One region of the Micromonospora sp. CMU55-4 genome, then DNA from elsewhere that is predicted to be linked to it. Evidence: riboswitches for the same ligand, from Rfam matches in the RefSeq annotation. Region 1 holds a riboswitch; each other region holds the start of a gene.

The links. Region 1 has a riboswitch for cobalamin ahead of HA073_RS09145 (peptidase). Riboswitches for the same ligand answer to the same signal wherever they lie in the genome.
Region 2: it holds a riboswitch for cobalamin, as region 1 does, so the genes downstream of both, HA073_RS07595 (ribonucleoside-diphosphate reductase subunit alpha) here and HA073_RS09145 (peptidase) in region 1, are expected to answer to the same signal.
Region 3: it holds a riboswitch for cobalamin, as region 1 does, so the genes downstream of both, HA073_RS07580 (acyl-CoA thioesterase) here and HA073_RS09145 (peptidase) in region 1, are expected to answer to the same signal.

What each region holds. Positions count from the first base shown of each region.
Region 1 covers NZ_JAAOLH010000004.1:141,794-147,871, reverse strand. Annotated here, with positions in the region: gene HA073_RS09150 (hypothetical protein) at 1-181, opposite strand, end outside; gene HA073_RS09145 (peptidase) at 250-1,293, opposite strand; cobalamin riboswitch at 1,391-1,527, opposite strand; gene HA073_RS09140 (alkaline phosphatase PhoX) at 1,729-2,889, opposite strand; gene HA073_RS09135 (Ig-like domain-containing protein) at 3,104-4,738, opposite strand; gene metE (5-methyltetrahydropteroyltriglutamate--homocysteine S-methyltransferase) at 4,859-6,078, opposite strand, start outside.
Region 2 covers NZ_JAAOLH010000003.1:310,164-316,241, reverse strand. Annotated here, with positions in the region: gene HA073_RS07610 (condensation domain-containing protein) at 1-136, shown strand, start outside; gene HA073_RS07605 (MFS transporter) at 175-1,410, shown strand; gene HA073_RS07600 (ribonucleotide-diphosphate reductase subunit beta) at 1,432-2,460, opposite strand; gene HA073_RS07595 (ribonucleoside-diphosphate reductase subunit alpha) at 2,451-4,859, opposite strand; cobalamin riboswitch at 4,972-5,188, opposite strand; gene HA073_RS07590 (PrsW family glutamic-type intramembrane protease) at 5,309-6,078, shown strand, end outside.
Region 3 covers NZ_JAAOLH010000003.1:303,864-309,941, reverse strand. Annotated here, with positions in the region: gene HA073_RS07585 (LysE family translocator) at 1-498, opposite strand, end outside; gene HA073_RS07580 (acyl-CoA thioesterase) at 502-1,014, opposite strand; cobalamin riboswitch at 1,145-1,346, opposite strand; gene HA073_RS07575 (copper resistance CopC family protein) at 1,542-2,147, opposite strand; gene HA073_RS07570 (Dyp-type peroxidase) at 2,181-3,404, opposite strand; gene HA073_RS07565 (copper chaperone PCu(A)C) at 3,401-3,967, opposite strand; gene HA073_RS07560 (Fur family transcriptional regulator) at 4,181-4,582, shown strand; gene HA073_RS07555 (SCO5389 family protein) at 4,629-5,021, opposite strand; gene HA073_RS07550 (carboxyl transferase domain-containing protein) at 5,163-6,078, opposite strand, start outside.

The DNA.
Region 1 (6,078 bases):
GGCCGGTGGCCGGATCGCCCGGCGCACAGGCGACCTGGACGCCGCCGCCGAGCGCGGCGAAGTCGACGACCACAGTGACTCCCGAGGTGCCGGCGCAGGCGGCGGCGTGCGCCGACCGGGGCGCGGGTTCGACTGCGGTCAGCGCGACGCCGGCCACGACGGCGGCCAGCAGGCCGGCCATCCAGGTGCGGGCGGTGGGACGGTGACGGAACACGGGTCCTCCTGTGATCGGGTGAGCGGCGAGGCGGTTCACGGGCAGGCGAGCACCGGTGCGCCGAGGTCGGCGCCGGCGGCGGACAGACGGGCGTACCCGATCCCGGTGAGACCGAGGACGGCCTGGGCGGTGGCCCGGGGCGCGGTGGCCGGGTCGAAGCCGCCACCGTCGAAGTCGACGGCGCCCCGGTCGGCGGGCGCCCCGGCGCAGCCGACCTGGAGTCCGGCGAGGAACGCCCGGGACCGCGCCCAGGCCGGTAGCCGGTGACCGTCGCGCAGGGCCTGCGCGGCGAGGCCGGTGCTGTTGGCGTTCGGTGTGCCGGCCGCGTTGGCGAAGCCGCCGTCGGCACGCTGAACGGACACCAGCCAGCGCAGCCCGGCGGCGGCGTCGGCCGGACGGTCCGCGGCGCGCAGCGCCTGCGTCACGAGCGCGGTGGCGTCCACGTCGGACGTGCAGACCGGTTGGGCGGGCAGCAGCGGGTAGCCGCCGTCCGGGCATCGGATGCCGGCCAGCCAGGCGGCCGCCGCCGGAGGCGCCCCGGCCGCCGTACGGTCCAGCGCCAGCAGCGCGAAGGACTGGCTGAACGCGTTGCTGTAGTCGCCGTACGCGGACCGGTCGCTGAACCGGCCGGCCGGCGTCTGCAGCGAACGCAGCCGGGCGATCAGGTCCACCCCGCCGACGTCGGCCGGGTCGCCGCCGCGCACCTGCACGGCGAGGGCGAGCTTGGCGGTCGCGCCCGCGTACGCCTCGGAGACGCCGTCGCCGAGGTAGCCGTCGCGGATGTCCGGCCGGGTGACCCAGGCCAGCGCGCCGGCGCCGTGGTCGTCGGCGACGCCGCCGGCGGCGAAGGCGAACACGGCGTCGAGGGTCAGCCCCTGGTCGGGGTAGGCGACACCGTCGAAGACCGCCTCGAAGCGTTCGCCGTCGACGAGTTGCCGGGCGAGCCAGCCGGCGGCGGCCTCCGGGCGGGTGAGGGCGGCGCGATCGGGGGCGGCGACGGCCGGTGTGGTGAGGGTGAGGGCGGCGAGTACGCCGCAGAGGAGCGCGAGCAGGCGGTGCCGACTTCGGCGGACGACCATCGGAAGCGCCTTTCCGGCCCGGCGGTCGTCGAAAGCCCGGACGACCGCAGTACGCGGGGGCGTCCGGGACTCCGACCCGTGGGCCACGACGGGTGGGGAGCGGTTGCACGCGTACGACGGGTATTCGGGCTCGCCGCCGCAGAGTTCTCTGGGCGGCCTACCGTTGCGGGCCAGCGCCGGATTTCGACCGGTCTTCCCCCGCACGTACACGCGGTGGTTGAGTTGTCGCGACAGTCTGCTGTGGCCGGTGCGCCGATGTCAATGCGCCAGGAACCGGCCACGTGCCGTGACGGCCGGCGGAATCGGCGGTTTCACACCCCGACGTCGAGAAGCCGTCGTCCCGGCGCGTCCGCGTGGAGCACGCCGGTGAAGGACGCCCGGTGAGGACCGGGCGTCCCTCACCGTGTGGTCACTGCCGGCGGGACCGGGAGCCGGTCAACGGCGGAACGGACCGGTGACGCAGTAGGTGATGCCGCCGGACGACGAGCCGGTCGTGCCGCGTTGCGAGGAGAAGTACAGCCGGTCCCCCGCCGGGGTGAACGCCGGCCCGGTGATCTCCAAACCGCTCTGTCCGGTGATCCGCAGGAAGACCGAGATCTTGTCGTCCGGCGTGATCATGCAGATCTCCATGTTGCCGCCGTCCTCGGCGACGTAGAGGTCACCTGCAGTGGACCCGGTGATGTTGTCGACGCCGGTCAGCGGAGGGGTGCCCGGACTGACCAGGTTGTCGTCGTAGGCGAGCTCGTATGTGCCGGCGGCCAGGTTGACCTGCCACACGCGGTTGTCGCCCTTCGTGGTGAACCAGACGGTGTCGTCCGCGTAGTGACAGCCCTCGCCACCGTTGAACGTCTTCGCGCCGGACACCTGCTGCCGGGTCGGGGTGGGCGAGCCGTCCGGGTCGGGCACCGTGGCCCAGGTGAACGTGCCGGAGGTGGCCGTACCGGCGCGGAGGACCTGGAGGGTTCCGGCGGACAGGTCGCCCCAGGTGGCCGGCACGAAGCGGTAGAACTTGCCGTCGGTCTCGTCCTCGGTCAGGTAGACGACCCGGCGGACCGGGTCGGCCGCGGCCGCCTCGTGCTTGAACCGGCCCATCGCAGGACGCGCCACCGCGGTCCCGCCGAGGGGGTACGTCTCGAAGACCCGGCCCAGGGACACCTCCTCGCAGGAGAGCCAGGTGTTCCACGGTGTCTTCCCACCGGCGCAGTTGTTGTTGGTGCCGGAGAGGATCCGCGACGCCCCGACCACGGCGCCGCTGGAGTTGAAGACGAGGCGTGAGGCGCCGCCACCCGCACCGGCCGACACCTCGGAGTTCGACACGTAGATCCAGCCGGTGCCGTTCGGGAACACGGCGCCGCCGTCCGGGGCGTCGTGCCAGGTGTACGACGTCCCCGGCACCGTCCGCCGGGACCGCGCGACGATCGAGCTGGTGAACCCGGCCGGCATCTGGATGCCGTTGGCGTCGGCTGCCTGAAGCCCGCCGTAGGGCCCCGCCGCGTTCTGTGCCGGGGCTCCGTACGCCGCCGACCACGCCGTGAACGGCAGGGCGACAGCGCCCGCACCGACAACGGTGGCCCGCAACATCGTTCGACGATCCATGGAACCTCCTCCGTAGGTTCCATGGATCCGACCGTGCGGAGCTTACGCACGCCGATCTGTTGGATGAACGTCGATGGACGGCTCGATGTGCGATGTCCCGCCCACGCCGACCCGGTCGAGGGGTCGTACGGGTAGGAGAGGCAGCGGCACCAACCAGCAGTGGGCGCGCGCGGCCGTCTGACCGGCCCTCCGGCCGCGGCCTCCCCTCCCCCGGTCACCGGCGCAGGTGGCCGATGCCGTGCTGGTCGAGCCAGGCGACAGTCCGCGGTACGAACGTCGGCGCCCCCGAGCCGGCGCTGACGTCGGTGGCGACCAGCGGCACCTGGGCGGCGACCGGGAGCAGCGTGGACCGCCAGCAGGCCGGCGTGGCGCAGGCCGAGCGGTCGTCGACGCGCCAGGCGGCGGCCACGCTGCGGCCGTCCGGGTCAGCCGGGCGATATTCCAGCCACCGGCTCAGATCGTTGCCGCCGTCGATCCCGGCGGCGAGGACCAGGTTGAACGAGCCCTGGACGCGAAGCAGGCGGATCTGCTCCTGCACGCCGAAGGGCGGCAGGCCGGTGCCCGTGCACGAGGTACCGCCGTCGCGCCAGCAGGTCCAGACCGCCGCGGGATCGGTGCCGCCGGCCGCCGGGAAGTCGTAGGACGAGATGTCGAAGACCACTGCGTTGTCGTCGCCGAACACCTCCGCCGCCGCGCTCCAGAACGTGCGGGTGGCGGAGATGTCGCTCTGCCGCAGCGACACGACGGGTGTGATGCCGGCCCGGACGAGCAGGTCGACGTACCGGGCCGCCTCGTCGAGGTAGCCGACGCGGTTCTGCCGATCGGCAGGGCTGCCGGTGTAGGCGTAGCAGGCGTCGCTCAGCACGACCCGTACCGCGTTGACGCCGCGGGCCCGCAGCGCGCCTACCGACGCGTCGTCGACCGGGCCGTCCCAGTGGATCGGTCCCCATGCGCATTCGCCGGGCGCGGCCGACCGGATGATTCCACGGGGCCGGTACGGCCTCGGACTGGCTGTGACCGTGAGGATGCGGTTGCCGAACGCCTTCAGCGCAGGCGCGGCGCCGGGCGCCTGCGGCGGGAGCACCCGGATGCCGCGGACCTCGGCGGTGGCCTGGGCGCCGCTGCTGTCGTAGGCGGTGGCGGTGACGCGGGTGCCGCTGTTCGGCGGCACGCCGCGCCAGTCGAACGCGTACGGCGCGGTGGTGTCCACGGCGAGCAGCCTGCCGCGCTCGCGGAACTCGACCCGCTCGATCCGCCGGCCGGGCGCCGCCGTGGCCTCGGCACGGATCGGGATGACGCCCGGCGCGGCGAAGAAGTCATTGGGCCAGGGCGAGGTGAGCGCCACCGACGGCCCGCCCGGCAGTGGGCTGGGCCGCGGGCTCCCCGAGGCCGGCGGCGGCGACGAGCCGGTCGGGTCGGCGCCGTCCCCGTCGCACGGCTGGCCGCTCAACACCCAGTCGGTCGGCTCGGGGTCGGCACCCTGGTAGTTGCCGCCGAACCGCACCGTCACCGAGGCGCCGGTCGGCAGCGTGGATCCCGCCGGGGGACGGAGCATGGTCATCGGATACATCTCGCCGCTGCCCAGCGTGTATCCGTCCGGCAGCCGGTCGAGGCCCATGGTGATCGTCTGACCGTTCGCCTGCCGGAACCGCAGCCACCAGTCGGTGACGGGAGCGCCCAGGTTGGTGACGGTGAGCTCGGCCCAGAAGCCGCTGGACCACTCCCGGGTGATGGTGTAGTCCACCGTGCACGCCGTCGCGGCGTAGGCCGGCCGCAGCGCCATCGTCATGGCCCCGCCGACGACGACCGCGGCTGCTGTAGCCAGCGCGAAGATCCTGCGTCGCATCATGCCCCCGTAACATCGACATATATCACTTCATGCAGCCTCGGCGCTCGGGGCACGGCCTGTCAAGGGCTGAACCGGGCCCGGGCCGGGCGGAACGGCGCGGCGTTCCGCCCGGCCGGCGGCTCAGCGTCCGCGCAGCTCGGCCGCGGCGGCGACCAGGTGCTGGAGGGACGCCTCGACCTCGGGATAGCCGCGCGTCTTGAGGCCGCAGTCGGGGTTCACCCACAGCCGCTCGGCCGGCACCGCGGCCACGGCCCGGCGCAGCGCGCCGACGACCTCGTCGTGGGACGGCACCCGGGGTGAGTGGATGTCCCAGACGCCGGGCCCCACCCCCCGGCGGTATCCGATCGCGGCGAGGTCGTCGAGAACCTCCATCCGGGAGCGGGATGCCTCGATGCTTGTGACGTCGGCGTCGAGGGCGTCGATGGCCGTGATCACCTCCCCGAACTCCGAGTAGCACAGGTGGGTGTGGATCTGGGTGTCGTCGGCGACTCCGCAGGTGGCCAGGCGGAACGCCCCGACTGCCCAGTCCAGGTACGCCTTCTGGTCCGCCCTGCGCAGTGGCAGCGTCTCACGCAGCGCCGGCTCGTCGACCTGGATGACCCGGATACCGGCTGCCTCGAGATCACGGCACTCGTCGCGCAGGGCGAGTGCGACCTGGTCCGCGGTGTCTGCCAGCGGCTGGTCGCTGCGGACGAACGACCAGGCCAGGATCGTGACCGGGCCGGTGAGCATGCCCTTGACCGGCCGGTCGGTCAGCGACTGCGCGTAGGTGGACCAGTTGACGGTCATCGGCGCCCTGCGTGCCACGTCGCCGTAGATGACGGGCGGACGCACGCATCGGGAGCCGTAGGACTGGACCCAGCCGTGTTCGGTGGCGGCGAACCCGTCCAGCTGCTCGCCGAAGTACTGGACCATGTCGTTTCGTTCCGGCTCGCCGTGCACGAGCACGTCCAGGCCCAGCCGCTCCTGGAGCCGGACGACGTGCTCGACCTCGGCGCGCATCCGCTGCGTGTAGGCGGCGTCGTCGAGACGCCCGGCCCGGTGCTCGGCACGCGCGCGGCGCAGCTCGTCGGTCTGCGGGAACGATCCGATGGTCGTGGTCGGGAGGGGCGGCAGGTTGAGCCGGGCCTGCTGTGCCGCCGCACGCTCCGGGTACGCGCCGCGCTGCCGATCCGTGGCGCGCAGCGCGGCGAGCCGGCCGCGTACGGTGTCGTCGCGCCAGGCGGCAGGGGTGGGCGGCAGCGGCTCGGGCAGGGACGTGGTGCCGTTGCGCAGCGCGCGGCCGAGCCGGACGACCTCATCGACCTTCTGCCGGGCGAAGGCGAGCCGCTGACGCAGCG
Region 2 (6,078 bases), on a different contig from region 1:
CGGCGACGACCTGGTACGCGGGCTGATCGACGACTACGTCGCGGTGGTCTCGGCGCTCGTCACCGACCCCGGCACCACACCGGAACGGGTACGCCTTCCTGACGGTGCGTGCTTCCTCGACCACGCGATCGGGTAGGAGTTCCGACGGACCGATCCCAGAGAGGTACGACGACCATGACGGACACCTCGACGAACCAGCACACGACGGAGCAGCCCGCGCCGCCGGTGCCCCGCTCGGCCGTACGGGCCCGCTGGTCGGTGGCGCTGCTCTTCGTCATCATGGGCCTGGCCATCGGCGGGTGGTCGGCCCGCGTGCCGGAGGTGCGGGACGCGGTAGGGGTCGGCAACACCGGCTGGGGCCTGGCGAACATCGCCACGAACGCGGGGGAGCTGGTCTCCCTGGTCGTGGTGGCGGTGCTGATCAGCCGCATCAACACCCGCCGGCTGGCGCTGGCCGGGGCCGCGCTGATCCTGCTCAACGCGCCGCTGCTGGCCGCGTCCACCACTGTGGTGGCGCTGGTCGGCGGGCTCGCGGTCTGGGGCTTCGCGGCGAACCTGCTGGCCACGCCGATGAACGCCCAGTCGGTCGAGGTGCAGAAGCGGTACGGGCGGCCCATCCTGTCCACGTTCCACGCGGGCTTCAGCATCGGCATGCTGGTCGGCGGCCTCTGCGGCACCGGGGCCGCGGCGATCGGGATGTCGCCGTCGGTGCAGATGGCCGTCACCAGTGTCCTGCTGGGCGCGCTGCTGATCGGCACGCACCGCTGGCTGCCCGACACGCCCCGCCAGGAGACCAAGGACGGCGAGGCGCGGCGCCGGCTGCGTGACCGGTTCACCCCGCAACTGCTGCTGCTCGCGGTGATCGCCTTCCTCGCCTCGTTCATCGAGATGGCCGGCGCCCAGTGGAGCGCGCTGTACGCGACCGAGGTGGCCGGCGCCACGGCGGTGCTCGCCGCGGCCACGTACACCTGTCTCTCGCTGGCCGCGACCGTCGCCCGGCTGTTCGGCGACCGGCTGGCCGGCCGGGTCGGGCGGATCCGCTTCGTCCGGCTGTCCGCGCTGGTCGCGACAGCCGGCGTGGCGCTGCCGGTGGCGTACCCCCATCCGGCGGCGGTGATGGCCGGGTTCGGACTGCTCGGGTTCGGCCTGGCGTGCGTGACCCCGACGGTGCTCGGCTTCGCCGGTGAGCAGCCGGGCCTCACGTCCGGCGAGGGCGTCTCCGTGGTGGCGATGGGCCAGTGGCCGGGCGCGCTGCTCGCGGCGCCGGTGATCGGCCTGCTCGCCGGCGCGCTGGACCTGCGTACCGCGTTCGTGGTGGTGGCCGTGCTGGCGCTCGCCGTGGTGGCGTTGATCGGGCGGGTGCGGGCGGCGGCGCTGCCCGGCGAGAGCCCGGCCCCGCCCCGGCCGTGACGGCCGGGGCGGGGGCGGCGGTCAGAAGTCGTCGTCGAACGTGACGCTGCCGGTCACGCCGACCTGGTACGCCGACACCCGCCGCTCGAAGAAGTTGGACAGCTCCTGCACGTCCTGCAACTCCATGAACGCGAACGGGTTGGCGCTGCCGTACATCGGGGCGATGCCGAGCACCGCCAGGCGCCGGTCGGCCACGTGCTGGAGGTACTCGCGCATGTCGGCCAGCGACATCCCCGGCACGCCCTGGCCCAGCAGGTCCGCGGCGAAGCTCACCTCGCACTCCACCGCCTCGGCCAGCATCTCCTTCACCTGCTTCTCCATCTCGGCGTCGAACAGGTCCGGTTCCTCGGCGCGTACGGTCTCCACCACGTCGAACGCGAACGCCATGTGCATCGACTCGTCCCGGAACACCCAGTTGGTGCCGGAGGCCAGCCCGTTGAGCAGGCCCCGGGACCGCAGGAAGTAGACGTAGGCGAACGCGCCGTAGAAGAACAGGCCCTCGATGCACGCGGCGAAGCAGATCAGGTTGAGCAGGAACGCCCGCCGGTCGTCGCGGGTCCGCAGCTCCCGCAGCTCGAAGATCGAGTCGATCCACCGGAAGCAGAACTCGGCCTTGCGGGCGATCGACGGGATGTTCTCCACCGCGGCGAACGCGGCGAACCGTTCCTTCTCGTCCGGCACGTACGTGTCGAGCAGGTTCAGGTAGAACTGGACGTGCACCGCCTCCTCGAACAGCTGCCGGGACAGGTAGAGCCGGCCCTCGGGCGAGTTGACGTGCTGGTAGAGGTTGAGCACCAGGTTGTTGGCGACGATCGTGTCGCCGGTGGCGAAGAACGCCACCAGCCGCGACACCAGGTGCCGTTCGGCGGGGGACAGCTTCGCCAGGTCGGCGAGGTCCGAGTGCAGGTCCACCTCCTCGACCGTCCAGGTGTTCCTGATCGCGTCCTTGAACCGGTCGAAGAAGCGCGGGTAGCGCATCGGCCGCAGGGTCAGGTCCATGCCGGGGTCGAGCAGCATGTGCCGGGTCGGTGCGGTGGTGGTCACTGGCATGCCTCGCAGCTCTCGGGGTTCTCCAGGGAACAGGCCAGCGCCTCGTCGTCGCTCACGGCGGAGACCACGCCGGGCACCGGGGCGGGCACCGGGGCGGGCACCGGGGCGACGGTGGCCTGCTGGATGCGGGTGGCGGGACGGGAACGCAGGTAGTAGGTGGTCTTCAGCCCGGCCTTCCAGGCGTACAGGTACATCGAGGACAGCTTGCCGATGGTCGGCGCGCTCAGGAACAGGTTGAGCGACTGGGACTGGTCGACGAACGGCGCCCGCGCGGCGGCCAGGTCGATCAGCGCCCGCTGCGGCAGCTCCCAGGCGGTGCGGAACAGCTCCCGCACCGGCGCGGGCAGCTCGGTGATGTCCTGCACCGAGCCCTCGGCCCGCTTGATCCGGTCGCGGACCTGCGGCGTCCACAGTCCGCGGGCCTTCAGCTCCCGCACCAGGTACGTGTTGACCTGGAGGAACTCCCCGGACATCGTCTCGCGCTTGAACAGGTTGGACACCTGCGGTTCGACGCACTCGTAGCAGCCGGCGATGGAGGCGATGGTGGCGGTCGGTGCGATCGCCACCAGCAGCGAGTTGCGCAGCCCGCCTGCGGCGATCCGCTCACGCAGCGCCGCCCACCGTCCGGCCTGCGCCGGCTCCGCGCCCCACAGGTCCGGGTGCAGGTCACCCTTCGCGGCCCGGGTCTGCGGGTACGCCGGATGCGGCCCGAACCGCTCGGCCAGCCCGGCGGAGGTCTCCAGCGCGGTCAGCAGGATCTCCTCCTGCACGCGGGTGGACAGCTCCTTCGCCTCGGGGGAGTCGAACGGCAGGCGCAGCGTGAAGAACGCGTCCTGCAACCCCATCAGGCCGAGCCCGACCGGCCGCCAGCGCGGGTTCGACGCCGCCGCCTGCTCGGCCGGGTAGTAGTTGATGTCGATCACCCGGTCGAGGAACACCACAGCGGTGCGGACCGTGGCGCGCAGCCGCTCCCAGTCCACCCCGTCGGCGGTGACGTGGGCGCCGAGGTTCACCGAGCCGAGGTTGCACACCGCCGTCTCGGCGTCGTCGTTCACCTCCAGGATCTCGGTGCACAGGTTGGACAGGTGGATCACGTTGCCCGGCTCACCGGTCTGGTTGGACAGCCGGTTCGCGGCGTCCTTGAACGTCATCCAGCCGTTGCCGGTCTGCGCGAGCGTGCGCATCATCCGCCCGTACAGGTCCCGGGCCCGTACCGTGCGGACCGCGTTCTTCTCCGCCGCCCGGTACGCGGCGTCGAACGCCTCCCCGTACAGGTCGGGCAGCTCCGGGGCGTCCGACGGATCGACGAGCGACCACTCGCCGTCGGCCTCGACCCGGCGCATGAACTCGTCCGGGATCCAGTTGGCCAGGTTGAGGTTGTGCGTACGCCGGGACTCCTCGCCGGTGTTGTCCCGCAGCTCCAGGAACTCCTCCACGTCCGGGTGCCACGGCTCCAGGTAGACGCAGGCCGCGCCCTTGCGCCGGCCACCCTGGTTGACCGCGGCCACCCCGGCGTCGAGCGTCTTGAGGAACGGCACGATGCCGTTGGACCGGCCGTTCGTGCCCCGGATCAGCGCGCCCCGGCCGCGCACCCGCGACCAGGCGATGCCGATGCCGCCGGAGAACTTCGACAGCTTCGCCACCTGGTGGTAGCGCTCGTAGATCGAGTCCAGCTCGTCGCGCGGCGAGTCGACCAGGAAGCACGACGACATCTGGGTGTGCCGGGTGCCGGAGTTGAACAGCGTGGGGGAGCTGGGCAGATAGGCCAGGCTGGACATCAGCCGGTAGAAGCCGACCGCCTCGCCCGGGGTGCGGGACAGCCCGCAGGCCACCCGTAGCAGCCAGTACTGCGGCGTCTCCACCACCAGCCGCGACTGCGGGTGCCGCAGCAGGTAGCGGTCGGCCACGGTACGCAGTCCGAAGTACTCGAACCGCCTGTCGCCGTCCGGGTCCACGGCGTCGTCGAGCTTGCGGGCGTGCCGGGCGACGAATGCGGCCGTCTCGTCGCCGATCAGCCCCAGCCCGTGCGCGTACGCGATCGACTGGCTGAAGCTCGCCACGCCCTGACCGCGGACCTCCTTGTCCACGTACGCGGCCAGCAGCCTTGCCGCCAGCTTCGAGTACTGCGGCTCCTCGCCGATCAGCTCCGCCGCGGTCTGGATCGACAGCCGGTCCAGCTCGGCGGTGGTCGCCCCGTCGTAGAGCCCGCTGATCGTCTTGGTGGCCACCCGCAGCGGGTCCACCTCGTCCAGGTCGGCGACCCAGCGTTCGACCGCCCGGACGATCTTGCCGACGTCCACCGGCTCGGTGTCGCCGTCCCGTTTGCGTACCCGCATCGCCGGCCGGCGGGCCTCGGACCCGCCGCCGGTGGCCGGCGGGCTTTCCTGCACGACAGTCATGACCTCTCCTCGCTGTCACCGTCTGGAGACGGCGGGAGACGCCAACGGGCACGGCGCGGCCGGCCCGGCTGCTGGCGTCGGTCGTCCCGCGCGACCTCCGGCCGCCGTACGCGGAGGCGCACGGCGCGCTGGCAGGTCTTCGGACTCGCGGGCCCGACCGGGGTCGCCGGTCGCCTACCGGCCGTCGCTTCCCAGGCCGGTGGCCCAGTGCTGTTGACGGCTGTCGTTCCCACTCACCGCTGCGGGGCAGTCCCGGATTTCCACCGGGTTCCCTCTTGCCTCGGCCCCGCCCCGGAGGGCTCGGCCGAACCAGCTGCGGCACCACCATATATGGCGGTGGGGGCGGTTGGGCAACACCAGATGTCGTGTCGGGCGTGTCGCATGGATCTCACTGTCCACAGTGCCTACCCCCGATGCCGGCGCTCGCCGCCGGGCGCGATACTCGGCGTATGGGGAATACCGGACGCCGCTGGGCGTGGGTGGCGGTCCTGCTCGTCGGCGTCGGGCTTCACCTGCTGGTGCTGGAGACACTGTCCGGCACCGGCACCGTCACGTTCGTACCGGCGCTGATCGTGCTCGGCGCGTGCGTCGCGCCCGCCACGTTCCTGGCCTTCGCCCAGGGGCGGCCGGCCCGCCGCCCGGTCCCCGGCTCCGTCGTCGGCGTCGCCGCGCTTCTCGGCGGCGTGGTCGGCGTGGTCGCCGCCGGCTGGCTGGAGTACGGCACGCTGCACCGCCTCGGCGTCCTGCCGATGGCGCTCGTCGGCCTGGCCGAGGAGACCGCGAAGCTGATCGTGCCGGCCGGCATCCTGCTGCTGTGGCGGCGGCACCGGTCACCGGCGCAGGGCCTGGTGATCGGCGTGGCCTCCGGCGCCGGGTTCGCCGCGCTGGAGACCATGGGGTACGCGTTCGCCGCGTTCGTCGGGTCGGAGGGCAACCTCGGCGCCGTCGAGCGGACGCTGCTGGTTCGCGGTCTCACCGCGCCCGCCGCGCACCTGGCCTGGACCGGGCTGACCGCCGCCGCGTTGTTCACGTTCGCCGCCGCGCCCGGCGGCCGGAGACTGGCGGCGTTCCTGCTCACCTTCGCCGCCGCCGTCACGCTGCACACCTGCTGGGACACGTTCGGCACGCAGCCCGCGTACGTGTTCATCGGCGGTGTGTCGCTGGGCTGGGTGCTGCTGCGCCTGCACCTGGACCGCGAGCGGCCCGCCGCCCCGCCCCG
Region 3 (6,078 bases), on a different contig from region 1:
CACGGTGAGCTGCACCGCGACGAACAGCGCGCCGAGCAGCACCAGCTGTGCCGCCACCGGGCCCGCGTCGGGCCGGACGAACTGCGGCAGGAACGCCACGCTGAACAGGATCATCTTCGGGTTGAGCAGGTTCGTGAGCAGCCCGCGCCGGAACGCCCGCCCGGCGCCGCCGCCGTCCGCCCCGTCCGCCGCGACGCCGGGCCGGCCCGTGCCGCGCAGCGCCCGCAGGCCCAGCACGATCAGGTACGCCGCACCGGCCCACCGGATCGCGGTGAACAGCACCGGGGACGCGGCGATCACGGTGGCGAGTCCGGCCACCACGGCGGCGACGTGCACCGCCTCCCCGGCCGCGACCCCGAGCGCCGCCACCGCCCCGGCCCGCGCGCCGTACCGGGTGGCGTTGGCGAGCACGAACATCATGTCCGGCCCGGAGGTGAGCATGAGCACCACGATCGCGGCCAGGTATCCCGCGAGCGTGGCCGCCGACAGTCCGAGCACGCCTCAGCCCTCCTCGGCGCCGTCGAGCAGCGCCCGGCGCAGCGCCAGCCGGTGTTCGCGCCGGATCTGCGCCTCCCGGTAGCGCCGCCGGTCACCGTCGGTGCCGGGCAGCAGCGGCGGCACCGGCCGGGGCTGGCCCTCGTCGTCCACGGCCACCATCACCAGGTGCGCGGTCGCCACGTCCACCGGCGGCACCGCGCGGTCCCAGCGGTCCGCGCTGACCTTCACGGCCACCTCCATCGAGCTGCGGCCGGCCCAGGTGATCCGGGCGTCCACGTGCACCACGTCACCGACGCGGACAGCGCGCAGGAAGGCCGTCTCGTCGATGGCGGCGGTGACGGCCGGTCCGTCGGAGTGGCGGGCGGCGACCACCCCGGCGACCGAGTCGATCAGGTTGAGGATCCGGCCGCCGTGCACCGTGCCCATCAGGTTGGTGTGGTGCTGGTCCATGATCTGCGACAGGGTCAGGTGCGACGCCGACGGTGGTCGGCCGGTGAGGGTGATGGCATCGGTCACGGTGCGGTTCCGTCCTCGCAGAAGCGGACCGCCGACCGGACGGGGGAGTTGCACGTCGAGGCACGCCGACGGCTCCCGCCCGGCGTGTCACCCGCCCGACCCACCCGCGAGGTCGACGGCAGCGCGCACCGGTGGTACGCGCGACGCGGGCAGGTCTTCGGACTCGCGGGCCCGACCGGGGTCGCCGGTCGCCTACCGGCCGTCGCTTCCCAGGCCGGTGGCCCAGTGCTGTTGACGGCTGTCGTTCCCACTCACCGCTGCGGGGCAGTCCCGGACTTCCACCGGGTTCCCTCTTACGACACCCGGCCGTCGCCGACCGGGTGAACCAGCGCTCCCGGCAGCCTAACCCAGCCCCGACCCGCCCTCGCCGCGACCCGCGTTCCGCCCTTCGGCGCACTGCCCCCGGCCGTCCCACAGGCGCGCAGGCTCCGGCACACCCGGTGCCGCCCCGCATGCGCCGTCCGCATGGCGGGACGTCTCTCCCGCTCATCAGGAAGCCGGGCGGACCCGCGTCAGCGGGCGACGGGTCAGGAGGCGCGGCGGCGTCGAAGCAGTAGCGCGGTCACGCCGGCTGCCGCCACCGCGGCGACCGCTCCGCCGACCAGGATTCCCACCGGCAGACCGCCGTCGTCGGCGCCCGTCGAGGCGTCGGCACTCGCCGGAGACGCGTCCGCGCCTGCCGCAGCGCCCGCCGAGACGTCCGCGGAGGCGGCCGGCGAGGGAGTGGCCGGTGACGGGGCGGCCGCCGGGGGAGCGGCCGGGTCGGCGACGGTGAAGCGGTACGAGCCCTGGACCGGGTGGCCGTCGCGCGAGACCACGCGGTAGGCGACGGTGTAGGTGCCGTTGGCCAGCGGCTCCTCGATCGTCACCGTGCCCGTCGCGCCGTCCACGGCGGGCGCGCTCGCGGGCACCTGACGGTCGGTGGAGTCGCGCAGCGTGATGGTGGTGAAGGCCGGGTTGAGCCGTTGCAGGAACCGCAGCGTCACCTGCGTCGGCGCGGTGGTGAGCCGGGCGTCGCGGGCCGGCGTGGCCTCCTGCAGCGAGTTGTGCGCCGCCGCGGGCGTGGCCGGGACCAGCAGCAGCGCCGCGGTGAACAGCGCGGCGAGGAGTGCGGAGACGGTACGGGTACGCATGACGCGCCTTCCTGGTCGTGGTCAGCGTCGTGGTCAGCCGAGCAGTTGCTGGCCGATCCAGCCGCCCTCGGGGCAGCCGGGCGGTACGGCGAACACGGCGGAGCCGATCGGGGTGGTCCACTCGTTGAGCAGGTCCCGTTCGGCCAGCCGCCGCTGGATGGGCAGGAACTGCCGGGCGATGTCGGCCTGGTACGCGGCGAAGACGAGCCCGCTGTCCGCGTGTCCCTCGGCGGTCGGCGCGCCGTCGTAGTTGTAGGGCCGGCGCAGGATCTTCTGCCGGTCGTCGGTGACGCGGGCCCGGGTCAGGTGCGAGAAGTCCGGGATCACGGTGAGCCCGTCCGGTCCGAGCGCGGCGAAGTCGGGCTCGTCGTGCTCCGCCTCGCCGGTCAGCGGCGCGCCGGTGTCGAGGCGCCGGCCCACCGCGAGTTCCCGGTCGGCGCGGCCGAGCAGGTCCCACGTCTCCAGGTTCATGCTGATCCGGCGCACCACCAGGGTGGTGGAGTCGCGCAGCCAGTCCGGCCCGTCGGTCACCCAGACGGCGGTGTCCGCCGACACGCCGGGCTTCGGGTTGGCGGTGCCGTCGAGCTGGCCGAACAGGTTGCGCTGGGTGCGTCCGGGCTCGGCGCCGGCGGCCCGGCGGAAGCCCTGCTGCACCCAGCGGACGGTGGCGAACGGGCGGCTGTCCTTGGTCAGGACCCGTTGGGCGTGCGCGACGGTGAGCGGGTCGTCGGCGCAGATCTGCAGCAGCAGGTCGCCGCCGGACCAGCGGGGCTGCAACCGGTCGATCCGGAACGCCGGCAGGTCGGCCACCGACGTGGGGCGGCGGTCGTCGAGCCCGGCGGCGTAGAGCCCGGGGCCGAAGCCGAACGTGACTGTCAGCCGGGCCGGCAGCAGGCCCAGTTCCGGCTCGGTGTCGGCCAGCGCCGGGCGACCCTGGGTGAGCCGGGCGGCGTCGTCGGAGAGCAGTCGCAGCATCCGCCCGAGCGCGGCCCGGTCCGTGTCCGGGCGCAGCGTGTACGCGACGAACGCGGCGTGCGCCTGGGGCTCGGTGGTGACACCGGACTGGCGCGCGCCGTGGAACGGCTCGACAGCGCTGCCGACCTGGGCCACCGGGACGGCGTCGTCGGGGCGTACCCCGTGGGAACGGAGGGCGGCGAGGGCACCCGCGCCGGCCAGCGCGCCCCCGGCGGCCGCCGCGCCGCCGGTGAGCAGGCCGCGCCGGCTGACCCGGCGCGCGGGCGCGCCGGTTCCGGTCATGACGCGGGGCTCGCGCCGTGTCCGGGCGCGTACGTCTCCTGGGCGCCGGTGAACGGCTTGGCCACCGCGGTGAACGTCTGGGTGCGCCCGTCGGCGAAGGTGAGCGTGACGTCGAGCTGGTCGCCGGGGCGCACCGGGCGGGTCAGGTCCATCAGCATGAGATGGTCGCCACCGGGCTCCAGCGCGGCCTGGGCTCCGGCGGCGACCACGACGCCGCCCTGCTTCTGCCGCATCGCCATCTTCCCGTCGGTCATGGCCATCTCGTGGATCTCGGCCCGGGACACGTCGGTGGTCACCCCGGTGATCGTGACGTCGGCGTCGCCGTCGTTGACGAGCGTGGCGAACGCGGCGGTCATGCCCTTGTCGGCGGCCTTCACCCACGGGTCGCGGATCGTCAGCACGCCCGCTGCCGCGCTCGCCGGGGGCGAGGCGGGCGCCGACGCCGACGGCGCGGTTGTGGGCGTGGCGTCGGCGGAGCCGCAGGCGGCGACGGACGCGGCCAGGACGGCGGCGCCGATCAGGGCCGCCGTGCGTGGGAAGCGTCGGCTGGTGGTGCTGGGCATGCGGTCGTCCCCTCGAAGATCCGGTGTTCGTACCGTTGGTCGGGGCGGCGCCGCGGATAGTTCCGGCCCGGGGAGTCGGTCGCGTCACATGCACCCGGGCTCACCGCGACCGGGGACCGGGGAGCGCCCGGAAGGCATAATGGTTCCGGGTGTCACGTGGCGCGCCGGGCGCGGCCGTGGCCGGAGAGGGCGCCCGGACGAGGGAGGCGGACGGTGACGGCGACGACCGGGGCGACCCGCAACACCCGGCAGCGCGCCGAGGTGCTGGCGCTGCTGCGGGAGCTGGACGGCTTCCACAGCGCGCAGCAGTTGCACCAGATGCTCGTGCAGCGGCAGGCGAAGGTGGGTCTGACCACCGTCTACCGGACGTTGCAGCTGCTCGTCGACAACGGCGAGATCGACTCGGCGCGGCTGCCCGGCGGCGAGCACCTCTACCGGCGGTGCAGCCAGAGCCGCCATCACCACCACCTGGTCTGCCGCCGCTGCGGCCGTGCGGTGGAGGTGGCCGGCCCGGCCGTGGAGCGGTGGGCCGACCAGGTCGCCGCGCAGCACGGTTTCACCGACGTCGGGCACACCCTGGAGATCTTCGGCACCTGCGACCGCTGCGCCGCCTGAGCCACCGCCGCGGGCGGGCGGTGACCCGCCCGCGCCGGGCCGCCGGTCAGCAGTTGCGCAGCGCCGGTGACTGGTTCAGCAACTGGCCGCGGCTGGAGGTGAACCGGCGGTACGCCTCGGAGCCGGCCGCGCCGGGGCGGAAGGCTGCCACCCGGTGGCAGTTCTGGAACGCCAGCGTGATCCCGAAGTGCCGCTCCAGCCCGGCGCGGATCGCGTCGCTGGCCATCGCGCGCAGCAGTTGCCCGCGCTCGGCGTCGCCGGGCGGCGGCACGACGTTGTCGGCGAACTCGGCGTCGGTCGCGGCGAGGTCGGCGGCGACCCGGCTGACCGTCTCCCAGGCGTACGGCAGGGAGTCGCGGACACAGGCGACGAACGCCTCCTCGTCGACGGGACCGGTCTCGGCGGCGTGCAGCAGGGCGGGCGGAACGGTGAGCGACATGGGTCCTCCGGCAGCTCTAACGAACACGGTTTCCATTACCATCTGAGCACACCATGTCGCCGGACGACCGTCAAGGACCGGCGCACGCGAAACGGCGGACGGACCCGAAGGCCCGTCCGCCGTGTGACGTCGCGGAACGTGTCAGCGCAGGTGCGCCTCGATCGCCTCGATGACCCGGGGCCGCAGCTCGGCGGCGCGGATCACCGCGTCGACCGAGCCGACCTCGACCGCCCGCTGGATGCTGTGCACCCGGTCGAACTCGGCGGCCACCTCGCCCAGCTTCTCCGCCCGCACCGACCCGCGCAGCTCGTCCAGCTCCGCGCTGAGCGTGGCCCGCTCGGTACCGGTGGCGGACGCCACCCGGCCCTCCAGCTCGCGTACCCGGGAATCGGCCGCGGTGCGGGCGGCGACCTCACCGGCGAACACCACGGCGGCGGCCGGCGCGCCACCGAGCACCGAGGCGAACGACCCCTCGATCGCCAGCACCGTCATGTCCGGGTTGAGCGCCTTGGAGAAGACCACGAACGCGCCGCCGTGATAGCGCGAGATCACGCAGAACACGATCGGGCCGCGGAAGTTGACGATCGCCCGGCCGATCTCCGCGCCGTACTCCAACTGGAGCTTGCGCATCGACTCGGGTGAGCCGTCGAAGCCGGACAGGTTCGCCAGCACGACCAGCGGCCGGTTGCCGCTGGCCGCGTTGATCGCCCGCGCGGCCTTCTTCGAGGAGCGCGGGAACAGCGTGCCCGCGGTGTAGGTGTCCGGGCCGTCGGTGGGCGGGAAGCCGTGCCGGGGCACCGACCGCGACTCGATGCCGAGCAGGCACACCGGGATGCCGCCCAGGTGCACGTCCTGCACCACAGCGGTCTCCGCGTCGGCCATGCCCGCCCACCGCTCCAGCACCGGATGGTCCTGGTCGGCGAGGGCCCGCATGACGGTACGGATGTCGAACGGCTTCTTGCGGTCCGGGTTCGCGGTGGCGGAGAAGATCTCGCCCACCGTGGCGAAGTCGCTGCCGGCCACCGCGTGCGGGTAGCCGCAGATGTCCCGGTCCACC